One region of the Fictibacillus sp. WQ 8-8 genome, then DNA from elsewhere that is predicted to be linked to it. Evidence: riboswitches for the same ligand, from Rfam matches in the RefSeq annotation. Region 1 holds a riboswitch; each other region holds the start of a gene.
The links. Region 1 has a riboswitch for S-adenosylmethionine ahead of M1K46_RS05815 (MetQ/NlpA family ABC transporter substrate-binding protein). Riboswitches for the same ligand answer to the same signal wherever they lie in the genome.
Positions count from the first base shown of each region.

Region 2: it holds a riboswitch for S-adenosylmethionine, as region 1 does, so the genes downstream of both, M1K46_RS20445 (homocysteine synthase) here and M1K46_RS05815 (MetQ/NlpA family ABC transporter substrate-binding protein) in region 1, are expected to answer to the same signal.
Region 3: it holds a riboswitch for S-adenosylmethionine, as region 1 does, so the genes downstream of both, M1K46_RS14485 (methionine ABC transporter ATP-binding protein) here and M1K46_RS05815 (MetQ/NlpA family ABC transporter substrate-binding protein) in region 1, are expected to answer to the same signal.
Region 4: it holds a riboswitch for S-adenosylmethionine, as region 1 does, so the genes downstream of both, M1K46_RS02140 (alpha/beta hydrolase) here and M1K46_RS05815 (MetQ/NlpA family ABC transporter substrate-binding protein) in region 1, are expected to answer to the same signal.

Region 1 covers NZ_JAMXKG010000003.1:99,973-103,988, reverse strand. Annotated here, with positions in the region: gene tatC (twin-arginine translocase subunit TatC) at 1-143, opposite strand, end outside; gene M1K46_RS05835 (twin-arginine translocase TatA/TatE family subunit) at 204-386, opposite strand; gene M1K46_RS05830 (DUF1345 domain-containing protein) at 509-1,144, opposite strand; gene M1K46_RS05825 (DinB family protein) at 1,273-1,737, opposite strand; gene M1K46_RS05820 (hypothetical protein) at 1,795-1,983, opposite strand; SAM riboswitch class I at 2,308-2,422, shown strand; gene M1K46_RS05815 (MetQ/NlpA family ABC transporter substrate-binding protein) at 2,541-3,374, shown strand; gene M1K46_RS05810 (NUDIX hydrolase) at 3,708-4,016, opposite strand, start outside.
Region 2 covers NZ_JAMXKG010000013.1:13,633-17,648, reverse strand. Annotated here, with positions in the region: gene M1K46_RS20460 (TIGR01457 family HAD-type hydrolase) at 1-357, opposite strand, end outside; gene M1K46_RS20455 (alpha/beta-type small acid-soluble spore protein) at 504-686, shown strand; gene M1K46_RS20450 (VOC family protein) at 965-1,354, opposite strand; gene M1K46_RS20445 (homocysteine synthase) at 1,446-2,750, opposite strand; SAM riboswitch class I at 3,055-3,160, opposite strand; gene M1K46_RS20440 (helix-turn-helix transcriptional regulator) at 3,505-4,016, opposite strand, start outside.
Region 3 covers NZ_JAMXKG010000006.1:58,853-62,868, forward strand. Annotated here, with positions in the region: gene M1K46_RS14470 (M20 family metallopeptidase) at 1-151, opposite strand, end outside; gene M1K46_RS14475 (MetQ/NlpA family ABC transporter substrate-binding protein) at 176-1,006, opposite strand; gene M1K46_RS14480 (methionine ABC transporter permease) at 1,034-1,696, opposite strand; gene M1K46_RS14485 (methionine ABC transporter ATP-binding protein) at 1,686-2,717, opposite strand; SAM riboswitch class I at 2,814-2,927, opposite strand; SAM riboswitch class I at 3,010-3,125, opposite strand; gene M1K46_RS14490 (phosphatase PAP2 family protein) at 3,152-3,799, opposite strand; gene M1K46_RS14495 (general stress protein) at 3,893-4,016, opposite strand, start outside.
Region 4 covers NZ_JAMXKG010000001.1:430,749-434,764, forward strand. Annotated here, with positions in the region: gene M1K46_RS02130 (GNAT family N-acetyltransferase) at 1-729, opposite strand, end outside; gene M1K46_RS02135 (bile acid:sodium symporter family protein) at 1,313-2,293, opposite strand; SAM riboswitch class I at 2,569-2,676, shown strand; gene M1K46_RS02140 (alpha/beta hydrolase) at 2,819-3,631, shown strand.

The DNA of each region.
Region 1 (4,016 bases):
AAATCCCTGATTAGCCAGTGATAGATGTCCTGAACATAAATAAAGGAAACGATGAAAAATAGAGCAAATGTAACCAAGGTAATAATCAGCCGTTTTCGAAGCTCGCTTAGATGATCCACTAGGAGCATTTCTACATCCTTCATAATTTTTCACCTCTGCTAAATAAGAGGAAGGAGATGACGAATGGCCACCCCCTTCTTCTATTATTTCTGTTCTGCTCTCTCTTCCTTTTCATCCGAACTCATCAAATCTTTGGCAGAGTTTTTAAATTCTCTGAGTGTGCTGCCAAATGCCCGTCCAATCTCAGGAAGTTTAGAAGGCCCGAAGATAATTAACGCGATCACTAACATGATAACCAAGCCGGGTATACCGATATTTTGTAACATTGGAATTCCTCCTTAAGGATGTCGTTATCGCTTACCTCCTACGATAAATAAGTATTGTTGAGGAACTGTGAAGAAAAATTTAACATTTTATAAACTTAAAAAAGGATGGCATTCACCATCCCTTACACGATATTAATTGCCCGTGCCGCCAGTACAACGAGCGCAACAAGTGAGATCACCGATTGTGTCATCATCAGGAGTTTCGCCCGCCGGGAAAATACAGCCGTATCCGCCGGACTGAAAGCAACACTTGTGTTAAATGCTACAAATAAGTAATCTAGGAAATTAGGCTTCCACCCTTCCCACTCTGGCAGAGAGGACATCATCTGAGGAAAACCAAATTCAGGCTTCCCTGGATTTTTTGAATTTCTCCGGATTGGCCCCCCTCTGTCGATCTCCCAATACCAGATCGCAAAAATCAGCACGTTCGCTGCCCACAATAGACCAGCACTTTGAAATAATTCACTGGCACTCGGCATGCCAAAAAATAAAGAATACACCAAGTCCACCATGCTGCTCATCAAGGCAAAAGTAAGAACTAAAACCCGAAGAATCGCAAATTTCCTCGACCATAGATCATGTTCAGAACTAACTGCGTAAAGCAAAGGAATATAAAGGATAAAAGCAATGACAAAGACCGGCCAGTTCGGGCCGATTGTCACCATATTGGATAAAAGTTTAAATAGTACTCCGATGATGACGATAGCAACATCAGACGGCCAGCGGTAATCTTTTTTCGTACTCTTTTTCAATTTCATAAAACCGCCAACTTAAAAAGGGTAGTCAATGCAAGAAGAAATGCTCGTCCTCATACACCGCTACCTTATGATATGTTATTGAAAATGGAATGGTGAGTTTATCTTTCCAGGCGAATTAAAGATTGATGTTATTCAAACAGTTGAATTTTCGGGTCTCTGCTATTTATGGCGAGTACCGTCTGCAGCTGACCTCTATGGTGATAGACATGTCCGAGAATTTCCAGCATCCATTCGTATCTTGAATAGGATACTCCCCACCACGAGGTTGTAACAACAGACCAATCTTCATTCGAAAAACACGCCGTCTTTTCTTTTAAAAAAGCAAAATGATCAAGAAGCATCTCCTTTATTTCCGCAATGGTCTGGGGGTGATGCTTTTCATAGAACTCCTCCATCTCCTGCTGAGTGGCCCCATTCAAGATCATAAAGTCCGCTTTATAGATCACGGCTAGATGGGCTAACAGTTCCCGTAACGTTCTTTTCTCCGCTCCCAGCGAAAGTTCCAGGTCGCTTTCTTCCATGATTTCTAAAATTTTTAGAATGTAATGGTTGGCTACCTCCAGCTGGTGAAAAATTGGTTTTATTATATTCATGAGGACTCCTTTCTAAGTAAACAAAAAAACCCTCATATAAGGGTTTCATAGTGAAAATTAAACGCCAGTGCGACGGTGCTGGTTGTTGGCCTTTTTCGTCTGCTGGCTTTTCATTTGTTTGGTTGATTTAACCGGGTTTGTAGAAAGCTTTCCGTTAGCCTGCTGCTGCTTTTTTTCAGCCAGCTTTTGCTTGATCGCTTCCTGATAGCTCAGCTTTTTAGGCTGCCCATTATTTTCAGATGACATATTTCGTACCTCCTTATGCCGTGTAGATCATACTGTAATGATATCTTCTTCCACATGTTTTGTCTGCATTTTTTTACAAATAGGGCAACTTAATTGGAGAACATGCCCCAATTTCGCTATGATAGATGGCAGAAACAAGGAAAGGAACGCTGCACATGGTGGATTTTGAATTGGATACAGTGGATTGCGAGAGGTTCGCTTTTTCTTGAAGAGCTCCGACACAAACACCCATAAATATATTTATACAATGGCTCTGTTGGAAAAAAAGGAATTGACATTATTTTGAATCCCTGCCATAATACAAAGTAATTTGATATGAGTACACTCTTATTAAGAGCAGGTGGAGGGAATTAGCCCTATGAAGCCCGGCAACCATTCATGCTGAATCACCAGTATGGAAACGGTGCTAAATCTAACAGCGAAAGCTGAGAGATGAGAGGTCAACGGATTTATTCGGAGCCCTCTGTCTCTTTTGAGATTGAGGGCTTTTGGTTTAACTCCATGCTCTCAAGACAGTGTAGTACTATCAAAAAATGAAAATGGGGGTTGGGGAATCAATGAAATTAAAAAAATGGGGATTATTATTACTGGGAGTATTGATCGCAGCAGCATTATCGGCATGCGGATCATCTAGCACGAGCGGCGATGGGAAAAAGATAGAAAAATTAACTGTCGGTGCCTCTAATGTACCGCACGCTGTCATTCTAAAAGAAGCGGTTCCTTTGCTGAAGAAAAAAGGAATTGACCTGAAGATCGTTAAATTCCAAGATTACGTTCTGCCAAACAAAGCGCTGGCCAATAAAGAGATCGATGCTAACTACTTCCAGCACATTCCTTACCTGGAGCAGCAATTGAAAGAAAATCCAAACTATAAATTCGAAAACGCCGGAGCCATTCACATTGAACCAATGGGCGTTTACTCTAAAAAATACAAATCACTAAAAGATTTGCCGGACGGTGCAAAAGTAATTCTGAGCAATTCAGTAGCTGAGCATGGCCGAATCCTTTCTATCTTTGAAAAAGCAGGATTGATCAAGCTTAAATCAGGCGTCGGGTACAAAGCACAGCTGAAAGACATTGTTGAAAATCCAAAGAAACTTAAATTTAAGGCTGACATCGAGCCAGCTCTTCTTACAAAGGCCTATCAGTACAATGAAGGAGATGCTATCGTCATCAACACGAACTATGCCATCGATGCAGGACTTAATCCAAAGAAAGATTCCATCGCACTAGAAGGGCCTGATTCTCCATTTGCCAACATCATCACTGTCCGCCAAGGAGATAAAGACAAGAAAGCCATTAAAACCCTGGTTGAAGTGCTTCATTCTAAAAAGATCCAAACGTTTATTGAAAAAGAATACAAAGGCGCCGTCCTTCCTGTTTCAAAATAAGTTGAAATAAGAGCCTGGAGAATTTTCTCCTGGCTCTTTTTTGGTATGGGGCATGGGGCGGGATGGTGTGTTTGGCATGTAACATGCTTGATCTGGCACGTAAAGCGCAAAAAGCAGACTGTAAACTCTGAAAAACGGCACGTAAACTCAGCAAAGTGGACAGTAAACCATACAAACCCGCATGTAAACTCAAAAATCAGTATTCAAACACGTTACCTGCACATTAAAAACACAGCATGCTCCTCAAAAAAAATAGAGCTTCCCCTTATCTTCGAGAAAGCTTCTTTTTCATCAAATAATTGTCCTTATTTTCTTGGATACTGCACTTCTTTTTTAGCTTCTGACGGTTCCTCGCTGACTATAGGAGATGGAATGATTGGATTTGATCCTTTCTTTTACACCATCCGGAAGATATAGATATGGCTCTGCTTCCATATAATCCATCCATGCAACTTCCTCGATTTCATCAGGACAAAGGGTCCCAATCTTTCCACCGGTTATTTTACCGAGGAACGTAAAGAAAATCACATGATGCCTACTTTCTTCAAAAAAGGCCTCTGATATTCCAAATACGTTCTCTACTTCTACCTCCAGGCCCGTCTCTTCTCTCACTTCACGGACAGCACCCTGTTCAAGGGTTTC
Region 2 (4,016 bases), on a different contig from region 1:
TCCCATGACGACAAAATCAGGCTGCTCCTCGGTAAGGGTGAAGCCTTTTTCCAATAATGCCTGTCGGATTCCTTCTTCTCCAATGCAATACACAGTTGCGTCACGTTTGATTTTTTCAATATAGTTGGCAGTAGCCATGCTTGTCGTGTACACATGATCGGAAGTGGCCGGAATTTCAAAGTTGTGCAGAACAGAAGCCACGTCTTCCTTCGTTTTTGATGAGTTATTCGTCACAAAAAGATACGGAAGGCCTCTCCTGTTAAGTTCCTGAACGAATTGCACCGCCTCTTCAATCCGTTCCTTTCCTCTGTACATCGTTCCATCCAGATCAATCAAATAGCCTTTATAAGTTTTCATTCCACAAACTCCTTTTTTCATTCACAGGTTAGTGTACCAAAAATGGGGCCATCCTAACAAAAATTTGAACCCCTTGACTCTCCGATTTCCTCTTTATGTATATTGTTCCATTTGAAGTGCGCGATAAGAAAAAAGGAGGTCATCTTATGGCTAAAAATACAAATGAAACTGTAGTTTCTGGAGTACAAAACGCATTGAATCAAATGAAACAGGAGATTGCCAGGGAGTTTGGTGTTTCTTTAGGAGCAGATACGACGTCTAGACAGAACGGTTCGGTTGGCGGCGAGATCACGAAGCGCCTCGTACAGATGGCTGAGCAACGGCTTTGAAAGAAAGTAGCTAGACATCACAACTTTTCAAGTTTTCATTGATATCAAAAAAGGGGCTGTCCAAGAAGTCTGGTAGCTGTTGATCTCCGCTCCAGGCTGCTCGCTTTCCGCGGGGCGTGCGGTGAGCCTCTTGGCGCAAGCGCCTGCGGGAGTCTCACCTGTCACGCTAGTCCCGCAGGAGTCTCGCACCTTGCACTCCAATCAACTTTTCATTGAAGATTTTTCACGTCAAAGGAGCTGCCTGAAGGTCAATTTTCGACTTTCAGGACAGCCCCTTTTTATTTCGGCGTTCCTGGCTGAAAATATTCAATTCTCTCCCGGTCAGGGCCATAGAAGAAAATATACTGAGAACCATCCGGCAACGATGTCACCTCATCTTCGACAAACAGGACGCTATGATTCTTCAGCACCTGAATTTCTTTCGAGAGATCATCTACGGTAAACGCCACATGATTCACTTTTCCTTCTTCAGCCAGCTGTCTATTGTGGCCTGCTACCAGCTCAACCAGGATCTCCCCTTCCAGTCCCAAAAATACTAGTTCGATCCCCGGCTTGGAGTGTTTCATTCGTTTGATCACATCCAAACCTATGATGTCACGGTAAAAGGAAATGGATTCTTCCAAGTTTTCAACCATAATTCCTACATGCTCAAGCTTTCTTACAGCCATACCAAACATCCCTTCCAATTTCGATTCATTCACCTGAAAATTTCATATTTGTCTTAAGTATAGTAGAAAGGGAGTTTATTGAACATAACAATTACTGGCCGCTTGGAACCGGACTGATGACCGCTAGTGCCTGCTCGAGATCATAGATAATATCATCAATCGTTTCAATGCCCACCGACAGCCTTACCATCTCAGGCGATACTCCTGCTCTAAGCTGCTCTTCCTCTGTCAGCTGCTGATGCGTAGTGCTTGCCGGATGGATGATTAATGATTTAGAATCACCGACATTCGCCAAGTGAGAGAATAACTTCACACTTTCAATGAGCTTTCTTCCTTCTTCTACCCCGCCTTTTACACCGAAAGTGAGGATGGCACCAGCACCTTTAGGCAAATATTTCTGCGCCAGCTCATTATACTTGTTATCTTCTAATCCAGGATAGTTCACCCAGTCCACAGCAGGATGTTCTTTTAAGTATTTCGCCACCTTCAGGGCATTTTCACTATGCCGTTCTACACGCAGTGCCAGCGTTTCAAGCCCTTGAATAAAGAGGAAGGAGTTAAACGGTGATACGCAAGAACCGAGGTCTCTGAGCAATTGGACACGCGCCTTGATAATATAAGCCAGCGGTCCGACTGCTTCCGTATAAACGACGCCATTATAGCTTTCATCCGGCTCCGTAAGTCCTGGGAATTTGCCGTTCGTCCAATCAAACTTACCGGAATCTATGATTAATCCTCCAATCGATGTGCCGTGTCCGCCAATGAATTTTGTAGCGGAATGAACGACAATGTCTGCTCCATGCTCGATCGGACGGCAAAGATATGGTGTTGCAAACGTATTGTCTACGATAAGCGGAACCCCTGCTTCATGAGCAATTTCTGCAATGGCTGAGATATCTGCCACGTCAATTTTCGGATTCCCGATCGTCTCGATGTAAACCGCTTTTGTCTTTTCAGTAATGGCATCACGGAAGGATTGAAGGTTATCCACTTCTGCAAATTTAAAATTGATTCCGAGCTTCGGAAGTGTATTCGCAAACAAGTTATACGTTCCGCCATATAGAGAGCCAGACGCTACAATTTCGTCACCTGCTCCCGCTATGTTTAAAATGGAATACGTAATCGCCGCCTGGCCGGATGCCACCGCCAGCGCTCCAACACCGCCTTCTAGCTTTGCAATCGTCTGTTCAAACGCATCCTGTGTCGGATTCATGATTCGGCTGTAAATGTTCCCAAACTCTTTTAAACCAAAAAGGTTGGCTGCGTGCTCCGTACTGTTGAATTGATAAGACGTTGTCTGGTAAATAGGAACCGCTCTCGCGCCTGTTGTCGGATCTACTTTCTGTCCCTCGTGCAATGAAACCGTCTCAAAACCATATTCTCTTTCTTCACTCATGTTCAATCTCTCCTTCTAAAATGTAGTGGTTTAAACAGAGGCAAGGATCTGAGTAAAATGTTAGCCAACAAGAAAAGCTGAAGTGCCCTGCTAAGGTCCGACAAGCGCTGGAGTTCTTCTCAAGCAACACGTTTTTTGTGTTGAGGGAGAAGAACGAAGATGACTAAGGATGAAAAGAAGATCTTACTTTTCATCTATCGAGGACCTTAGCTGAAAACTTAAGTTCATTTTCAGCATTGGGCACTGAAGCTGAACAATCAAAAAGACCTCTTCTAAAAGAAGAGGTCGCAGTTTTCACCGTCGGCTCTCATCTTTCAGAACATTTGCGTGTTCTGCTGAAATTAGCACCATGCATTTCTGCTGGTTGCCGGGTTTCATCGGGTCAGTCCCTCCACCTCTCTGGATAAGATACATCTGAATATTAAGTTATTTTGAATAATACTGAACTTTAATGTTGAAGTCAACCCTTTTTTTCACGATAAGGAAGGGGCAAAGTTTTTGGCACGCTCCCCCGGGCCGATGTTCGAAACTTTGCATTTTTTATTTTCTGCTGCAGTCAGCAATACCATATCGGTCTTCTGCCCTGCTCCAGTAAGAGAAAAAGTGTGGCCAGCGAGACGATGGAAAAAGAGATCACCCTCGATGAGCTCTACCTGACGTCCTTCGTGCGACAACAGAAGGAAAGAATAGAGGGCGGATGATCGTAAAAATCCAACAAAAAAATAAACCCTATTGGCGGATCAGCCAGTAGGGTTTATGCGTTTTTCTCTTCGGAAATCAAATATTTGCAATACGAGCCGCCTTTAGCAAGACATTCTGTGCGTTCCACATGGTCTGTACCGAGCATTCTCTGGAATAAAGAAAGCTCACATGAGCAGGCATTCTGATATTCATTTGCTACTTTGGCAATCGGGCAGTTGAATTCTTTTAATTCATACTGGCCGTCTTCTGTTTTTTCCCACTCGACCATATAGCCGGCTTCGTTTTGAATGTCGGCGAGTTCGGCCACCTTTTGCTCAAAGCTCTTATTCTCCATCCGTTTCTTATACTTATCATTTAAGCGGTTTTCCCGGCGGACAAACAATTCATGCACAGCTTTCTCACCGGCAATCTCCTGAATGTCTCTCATAAATTCAACGGTCAGCCCCGAATAGTTGCGCGGAAATTGTTCATCCGCAGCTTCGGAGAGCTGATACACATTCAGCGGCCGTCCCATGGCCTGGCGGACCAGGGTGGTTTCAACGAGCCTGTCTCTCTCTAATGTAT
Region 3 (4,016 bases), on a different contig from region 1:
CCAGCAGGCTGGATGCAAACACTTCTTCATTTCCGATTTCTGGATTATCATGGATCTCGTGAGAAGTTTGAATGTAAGCCGCTTGGTTTACATCAATGTTCGTACGGATTTGTTCCTGGATTTCTCCGGCAGTTCTGCTGATTACAGTCATGATCTCAGATCCTTTCTCTCTCTATTACTCTCCAATTTCACTTAGTGGTACAAACGTAGGAATGGTTGCACCTTTATAGATTTCTTTAATCTTCTTGGCTGTATCTTTTGATTGATAGATCTTCGCAATTTTTTTCAGCGATTTTTTATTTTTATCTTCAGTTCTTGTTGCAATGATATTGATATATGGCTTTGCAGTCTTGCTTTCAAGGAAGATCGAATCTTTCTTCGGATTCATTCCAGCGTCGACAGCAACGCCATTGTTAATGATTGAAGCGGCCACATCAGGAAGCACCCGTGGTGTCTGGCCTGCAACTACTGGTTTAAGCTTCAAGTGTTTTTTGTTCTCCACCACTTTTTTCAGATCACCATTCCCATCAAAGTTCTTTTCCAGTTTGATTAGCCCGGCACTCTGCAGAAGAAGCAATGCACGGCCCATGTTCGTAGCTTCATTCGGCAAAGCAATGGTTGATCCAGCCGGGATATCCTTGATGTTCTTGTATTTTTTTGAGTAAACGCCCATAGGCGCAATGACGGTTGTTGCAATCGGTGCTAAATCCAATTTATGTTCTTTTTTAAACGAATTGAAGTAAGAGATGGTCTGAAACGCATTAGCGTCAATATCCCCGTCAGACAATGCCTGATTCGGACGGACATAATCGGAAAACTCTACGATTTCCAAATCAATGCCTTCTTTTTCTGCTTTTTTAGCGATATACTTCCACACGTCACTGTCAGATCCACTGATGCCCATCTTTACTTTTTCAAGGCCTTTTTTATCTCCGCCGCTGCACCCGCTCAAGAATGCCGACATTAAAACCCCGATGACTAAAATGATCAATGAATATTTTTTCATACGATTTTCCTTCTCCCTTTTCTCTTTTTATCTTCTTCTAATTTTTCTGGACAGTATATTTCCTGTGCTCTGCAAGCCTTGAACAAGGATGACGAGCAGAACGACGGTGACAATCATCACGTCTGTATCAAATCGCTGATAGCCGTAGGCAATGGCCAGATCGCCCAAGCCTCCTCCACCAACAGCCCCTGCCATCGCCGAAGCTCCGACCAGGCCGATCGTTGCGATCGTAAACGACAGGATCAGTGAACTGAATGCTTCCGGCAGCAGTATGCGAAAGATGGTCTGCCAAGGAGTAGCTCCCATGGCTTCTGCGGCCTCTACAATGCCCGGATCGATCTCAAGCAGGCTGTTTTCCACGAGCCTTGCGATATAGGGGCCGGCATATACAATCAATGGCACAATCGCGGCCGATGTCCCGATAGAGGTACCGACTACTAATCTTGTAAACGGGATAATCGCCACCATTAAGATGATGAACGGTATCGAACGCAGAACGTTTACAATCGCGTTCAAAACGTTAAAGACGGCCAGGTTTTCAAGAATGTGCCCCATCCTCGTGACTACGAGTACGACGCCAAGCGGAATGCCGATTACAGCCGAGAACAATAAGGAAAATCCAACCATCGTTAAGGTATCACCGGCCGCATTTAAAATGTCGACCCAAAATGTACTCCAATCAACTTGCATAAGGTGCAACCTCCCTTATTTCGACTTCACTCTGGTTCACGAAAAAGATCGCTCTTCTGATTTCCTGTTCGTCGCCGATCAATTGAACAACAAGGTTTCCGAAAGGGACGTCTTGAAGTTCTGTGACATGGCCGTATAGAACGCTGACGTCCACGTTGAATTTCTTGGCAATCTGTGACAGCAGCGGTTGTCCTGTGGATGCTCCGGTAAATACAATCCTGAAGATCTGATGATTCCTGTCCTGCTTCTTCAATAGGTCTTTAAGGGACTCAGGCAATTCATCCTGAAGAACTGAACTGACGAAGCGCCTTGCCGTCTCAGTCTGTGGCCTTGCAAATACATCAAAAACGCTCCCTTTCTCAATCACTTCTCCGTTCTCCATAACAGCGACGGAATCGCATATCTCACGAATGACGTTCATCTCATGCGTGATGATCAGAATCGTAATGTTGTATTCCTTATTGATTTTTTTCAGAAGCTTTAAAATACTGGAGGTCGTCTGCGGATCCAATGCCGATGTTGCTTCATCACACAATAGCACTTCCGGATCAGTGGAGAGCGCCCGGGCAATGCCTACCCGCTGTTTTTGTCCGCCGGAGAGCTGGTCGGGATATTTATGCCCGTGCTCGGACAAGCCAACAAATTCCAGCAGGTCGTTCACCTTCTCTTTAACGAATGATTTCTTCATGCCGAGAAGATAAAGCGGTGTCGCAATATTATCAAATACCGTTTTTGCGTTCAGCAGATTAAAATGCTGAAAAATCATACCGATATTTTTCCGTTTTTTTCTCAGTTCCTTCGGAGACAATCTTGCCATGTCCTCCTCTCCTACAAAGACGTGCCCTGATGTCGGCTTCTCCAAAAGATTCACACATCGCAGCAAGGAGCTCTTTCCTGCTCCGCTGTATCCGACAACACCGTAGATCTCTCCTTTTTTTATCTCAAAGCTCACATTGTTTAACGCTCTTACCTGGCTTTTGCCACTCTCATAAATTTTGGTTACCTCTTCAAATCGAATCAATGATGTGATCTCCTTTCTCGCTACTGTTAAAACATCAAAAAAAGCCTCTTCTTGAAAACAAGAAGAGGCCTGACGCATAGATGAGTGGCTGATCTCTTCTTATCTTCCAAGCGCTAATCGCTTGCCGGACTTGGCACAGTATTCCCATTAAACCGGGAACCCGCTGCCGAGGTTTCAAAGGGCCAATCCCTCCACCTCTCTGGATAAGAAACAAATATAATGTTCAATTAAATAAAAAAATCTCTTCTTAAAGAAAGAAGAGATGTTGTATCCATAAGGAAACGAGCTGCTCTTCTTATCTTCCAAGCCCTTAAAGGAACTTGCTGGAATTGGCACAGTGTTTTTCAAAAGAAAAACCCGCTGCCGAGGTATCACAGGGCCATATCCCTCCACCTCTCTGGATAAGAAACACGTTCATATTTACTTGATGTGACCTATCTTATACCATGATCTAAGTCGATGTCAAATCTTTTTTCGGAGTTCTCTGATCGGAATAAAAACACTGAAGCCATAAAAGCCAGCCACATTACTCCTCCGGCAACTCCAGCCAGTACATCCGTAATATAGTGAATGCCTAGATAAATTCTGCTCCAGCAAATAAATCCAAGGTGCACTGCCAATATACAAAATTTCGTTCTAACAAATTTTTTTGATAAGAGTGTAAAAAGACCATAAAGCGCTGTTGCATTCATCGCATGAGCACTCGGATATCCATACCTAATGTAAAAAGGTTTAGTGGATGGAGGCCGCTGCTTCCAATTCTTTCTCCAAACAGAGTTAATCAAACGGCATCCGATCAGGTTGGCTATTAATAAAAAAACAATGTTTCTCTTTCCTTTTTTCCTGTATCTGTATGCAGAATAAATAGTGGCAGGAATCAACAGAAATCCAGAACCAAGAAAAGAGTAACTTCTCAGAAAGAAATCCACGAAACCTCCGCCCCGTGCTGAAAATATAGCCAAGCTTCCCATTCCGTCAAGTTTCATCCAATGATCATCATTACGAAGCCTGTTCATTAGTCTTAAAGCTACAATACCCATTATCATAACGCCGCTTAGAATTGCCATATTCTCTTTTTTCATATCCGCCCTCACTTTAACTTGCTTTTATGTACATATCCTTTCATGTGGCGGACTATTTTATGCGTTCAGGCACCTATTAGAATTACTCTATTGTTAAAGTTTCACCGCATCTTTTTCTAAGAAAACCATAATGCTGCCCTGTTCTATTTTTTGCACATAACGCTCAGCGGTCCGTTCTGAAAGATCCAGGGACATGAGAACTTCTTTTAAATCATCC
Region 4 (4,016 bases), on a different contig from region 1:
TGTTGTCCAATGGGGTTTCCTGCCACTTTTTAAGCAGTCATTGATAAAACCACGGGCCATTCTCGTTGCAAGCCCTCTGCCTCGATGTTCTGTTTCATAAACATTTATGCCAATCTCTACGTCACCCCCACACGCAAACACACTGATGCACGTTCCGATGACTTTGCTTTTATGCATGGCACACCAGCCTAGACCGTGTTCTAAAAAGCTTTCCTCCGAGACCCAGAATTTCTTAATCTCTTTATTGATCGTCTGGAGTGGATCCTTCAAAAGGAAATCTTGAGTAATTCTCGATACTATGTACTCTTCAGGTATAGCATTGTTTAATTTTGAAGATAAAAAATGTTCACGGTTAAACTTAAAAGGCACTCGTTCACCTATTTTTAATCCTGCAGGAAAAAGCGAGGATATTACTTCATGCCAGCCTTGAGGAGGATATACTTCAAGATTAAAATCATTTTCGCCGAGTTCAAGGGCTTCAGGTTTTATTCTTTCTATTATGAATGGCTGCAGAAAGGAGTTGAATGTGTGGTTCGTATGGTCTCCTCCCAAATAAAACATTTCATTAACCGCCCAGATTAATGCAGTTGAAGGAGATTCAACATCATCAACAAAGATCTTTCCGCGATTTATCCCTGAAATGACTCCTTGTATGACTGGATGATCGTTTTGTTCTTTAAAAAGTTTTCTTACCTTATCGTATCGTTTTAGAGGCAATTCATAAATCATATTGATCCATTCTCCCTTGTTTTAAGATTTTTGCACTCTGCATAATCTCTTAAAACTGAAAGATTGCACGACGTTTACTTATAAGTGCCGTTTCAAACCAACCCCCTCGCCATTTACAATTAATGTATAATCCAAGTTTATCATGATTTTTATCAAAGAGTAAGCGAAGGGATCCAATTTCCCCTTTATACGAACAGAATTTTCGTTTTATTGCCAATTCCACGTTTCAATCTGCTAAAATCCGGAAATATTATCAAGCAAGCATGGTAATAAAATCATAAAAATCGGGCCCATTACATATAGCGCATAAGACATATTACCCCTTCTTTCGACAACTAGCAGGTATATTCTTCAAAGGAAAGAAAAAAGTAGGAAAACAAAGAGGAAAGGAGAATGGTGATGAGCAGTGAAGTGCTAAAAAAACGCATTCACCAGCATTTCAACACAAAGAAGATAAAGGATGAGCAGCTCGAAACATTGCTGGTACGTTTCATCCTGTCCGTAAAAAAAGGAAAGTAAGAAAAAAGGAGCCTTCATGGAGGGCTCCTTTTTTTTCAATTAAGCGTGCCTGGCACCAAAACTATTAAACAGGAACTTTTTCGTTATTTTCCGAAGTAAGTTGTTCATGTCTGCCGTAGTGTTTAGCTATCAGATGGCCGTATATAGACGCAAGAATCTGCTGAAACAGCATTCCAACCACGACGGGAACAGCTGTCGCCGGCGAAAAGTACGTTAACGCAAGAACAGATCCAGCGCTGATATTCCGCATGCCTCCACTGAAGACGAGAGCTACAACCGTTTCTCTCTCCCATCCAAAAAGCATGCCGGTCAGCCAGCACATTAAGTAACCACTGGCCGCGATCAACAGGACGAACAAACCAATCAATAAAAGTTTCCCGTTCACATGAACCAAATACGGGGTGGCAACCGAAGCATTGATGGCGACCACAGCACTCATGCAAATTTTAGAAACTGGAGAGATTCTTTTCCCGAGTGTGTTCTTTATTTCTCCCTTCGTCCAATGATTGAGCAGCATGCCAATGACAGATGGGATCACGATCATAATCAACAAGTCATTCACCATGGACCATTCATCAATGGAGACGGTTTCTCCGACAAACAGTGATAGGCTGTAAGGAACAACGATCGGCGATATTAGTGTATCAATCAATATAATGGAAAGCGCGAGGGTGCTGTTCCCCCGATAGATGGATACCCAGATGCTGCTTGTCACGCCGCACGGTATGACCATCGCCAATACGAGTCCGGTTATGGTAAGAGAATCCGAGGAAAACGCAATGTGCCCGACTCCCCACGCCCAGATCGGCATTATGATATGCAGGATGATGAGTGCTGTCAGGATGGGCACTGGCCGGGACAGTGTATTTCGCAGATGGGTAAAATTAGACCCTAAACTACCTGAAAACGTCATGAATGCAAAAATCCAAGGAACTAAAAAAAGCAAACCCTTTAGTTCGCTCGTAAGCAAAATTCCAAGGATCACACTTGCGGGTGTAATAAATGGCATAAATCTTTCCAGCTGGTGGTTTAACTTTTCTAACACGATTAGCCTTCTTCCGTCTGAGTCTATTACTCTAATAGTATATTAATTTATATTATAAAATATTTAAGTTTGCGGTGCCAGGCACCGCAATTACATACTTGTGTAATTCAGGTGCCTGGCACCCTACAAAAAAGGCGCAGGCTATTGTATATTTTTGAATCCCTCTCCCCGCCAGGTGCATAGGATGTATGCATACTCATTTGAGATAGCTGTCCAAAACAGATTTTTTAATTGACAAACTATAAATTCTATTTTACATTAAATGAAATTAAATATTCTTATCCAGAGAGGTGGAGGGAATTGACCCTGAGAAACCTCGGCAACAGACTCTTTTTTGAGCACTGTGCCAATTTCAACAAGCTTCTTTGCTTGGAAGATAAGAATTGTGTTGATCATTCTTCGGTCTCTTCAACCCCTTCTTATGTTTCCATAAACATAGGAAGGGGTTTTTTATCGAATCAATTCCTACTAAATAGATATGAATAGTTATTTTAAATGATAACCGTTAAATGAGGAGTTGGTGATATGGAAAAACACGACTGTATACACTGGAAGGGAAAAAGGCTTACCGCAACCGTGCATTATCCGAAATCCGTGCTAAGCAAAAATAAGATATCCCCTGCCGTTATTATTTGCCATGGATTTACAAGCAACCGGATTGGTGTGGACCGATTGTTTGTTAAAACGGCACAGCAGCTTTCTTCGAACGGATTTGTTGTAGTTCGGTTTGATTATTCGGGCTGCGGGGAGAGTGAGGGGAATTATGGGGAAAACAGCTTTGAAGATCTAATCGACCAAACATACGCTGCCGTTAGCTTTGCCTTGGAGCTTCCTAACGTTGATTCTGACCAGATTACCCTGCTTGGCCATAGCCTTGGAGGAGCAGTCGCTGTACACTCTGCGGCCCGTGACGAAAGGGTTAAACAGTTAATCCTCTGGTCTGCGGTAGGACGGCCGTTTGATGACATCGTAAATATCGTGGGTGAAGAAGAATATAGCCATCTATTCATTAAAGGATTCGTGGATCATTTAGGTTATTCCCTGACCACAAAATTTCTGCAGTCCCTCAAGAATTCCAATCCGTTAGACCAGCTATCACAGTTTTCCGGTGATGTGCTGCTCGTTCACGGAACGGACGACAAAGAAATTCCAGCCCATTATTGCGGGGAATTCTTTGAGAATACACAAAAAAGATCATGTGGAAAAAGCAAGATTCAGCTTATTAAAGGCGCCAACCATACCTTCTCATCCATCATGCACTTCAATGAACTGATCACTGTAACCTCCGATTGGCTCATAAATGATTCCAATTTGATGGTGCCAGGCACCGGCTTTTGACACTTGTGTAAAAGCGGTGCCTGGCACCTGTATTGATAGCGATGGTGTTCCAATGAAAACTGACCGGGTTGTTCGCATTTACCGAAAATCTGTCCAGATACAATGTTTTTTGTGTGAGCCGCGCTAACACATATACTAAACTTCCCAACAACAGGATGACTGCCGCAACTAATTTTTTCACTTCTTCATCTTCCTTTTTTAAAAAAATCCGCACCTTCGTGGTCTTTAAGCTGCTGCAGAATCTCTTTCCACTTTGAAAGATACAGCAAATGGGCTTGGTCTTTTATGATAAAGAGCCCACACCAACCACCAATCTTCTTAAACTACATAACAACCAGAGAATATTACATTCTCTTCTCACGTAAAAAACCCCTATTTTGATCTT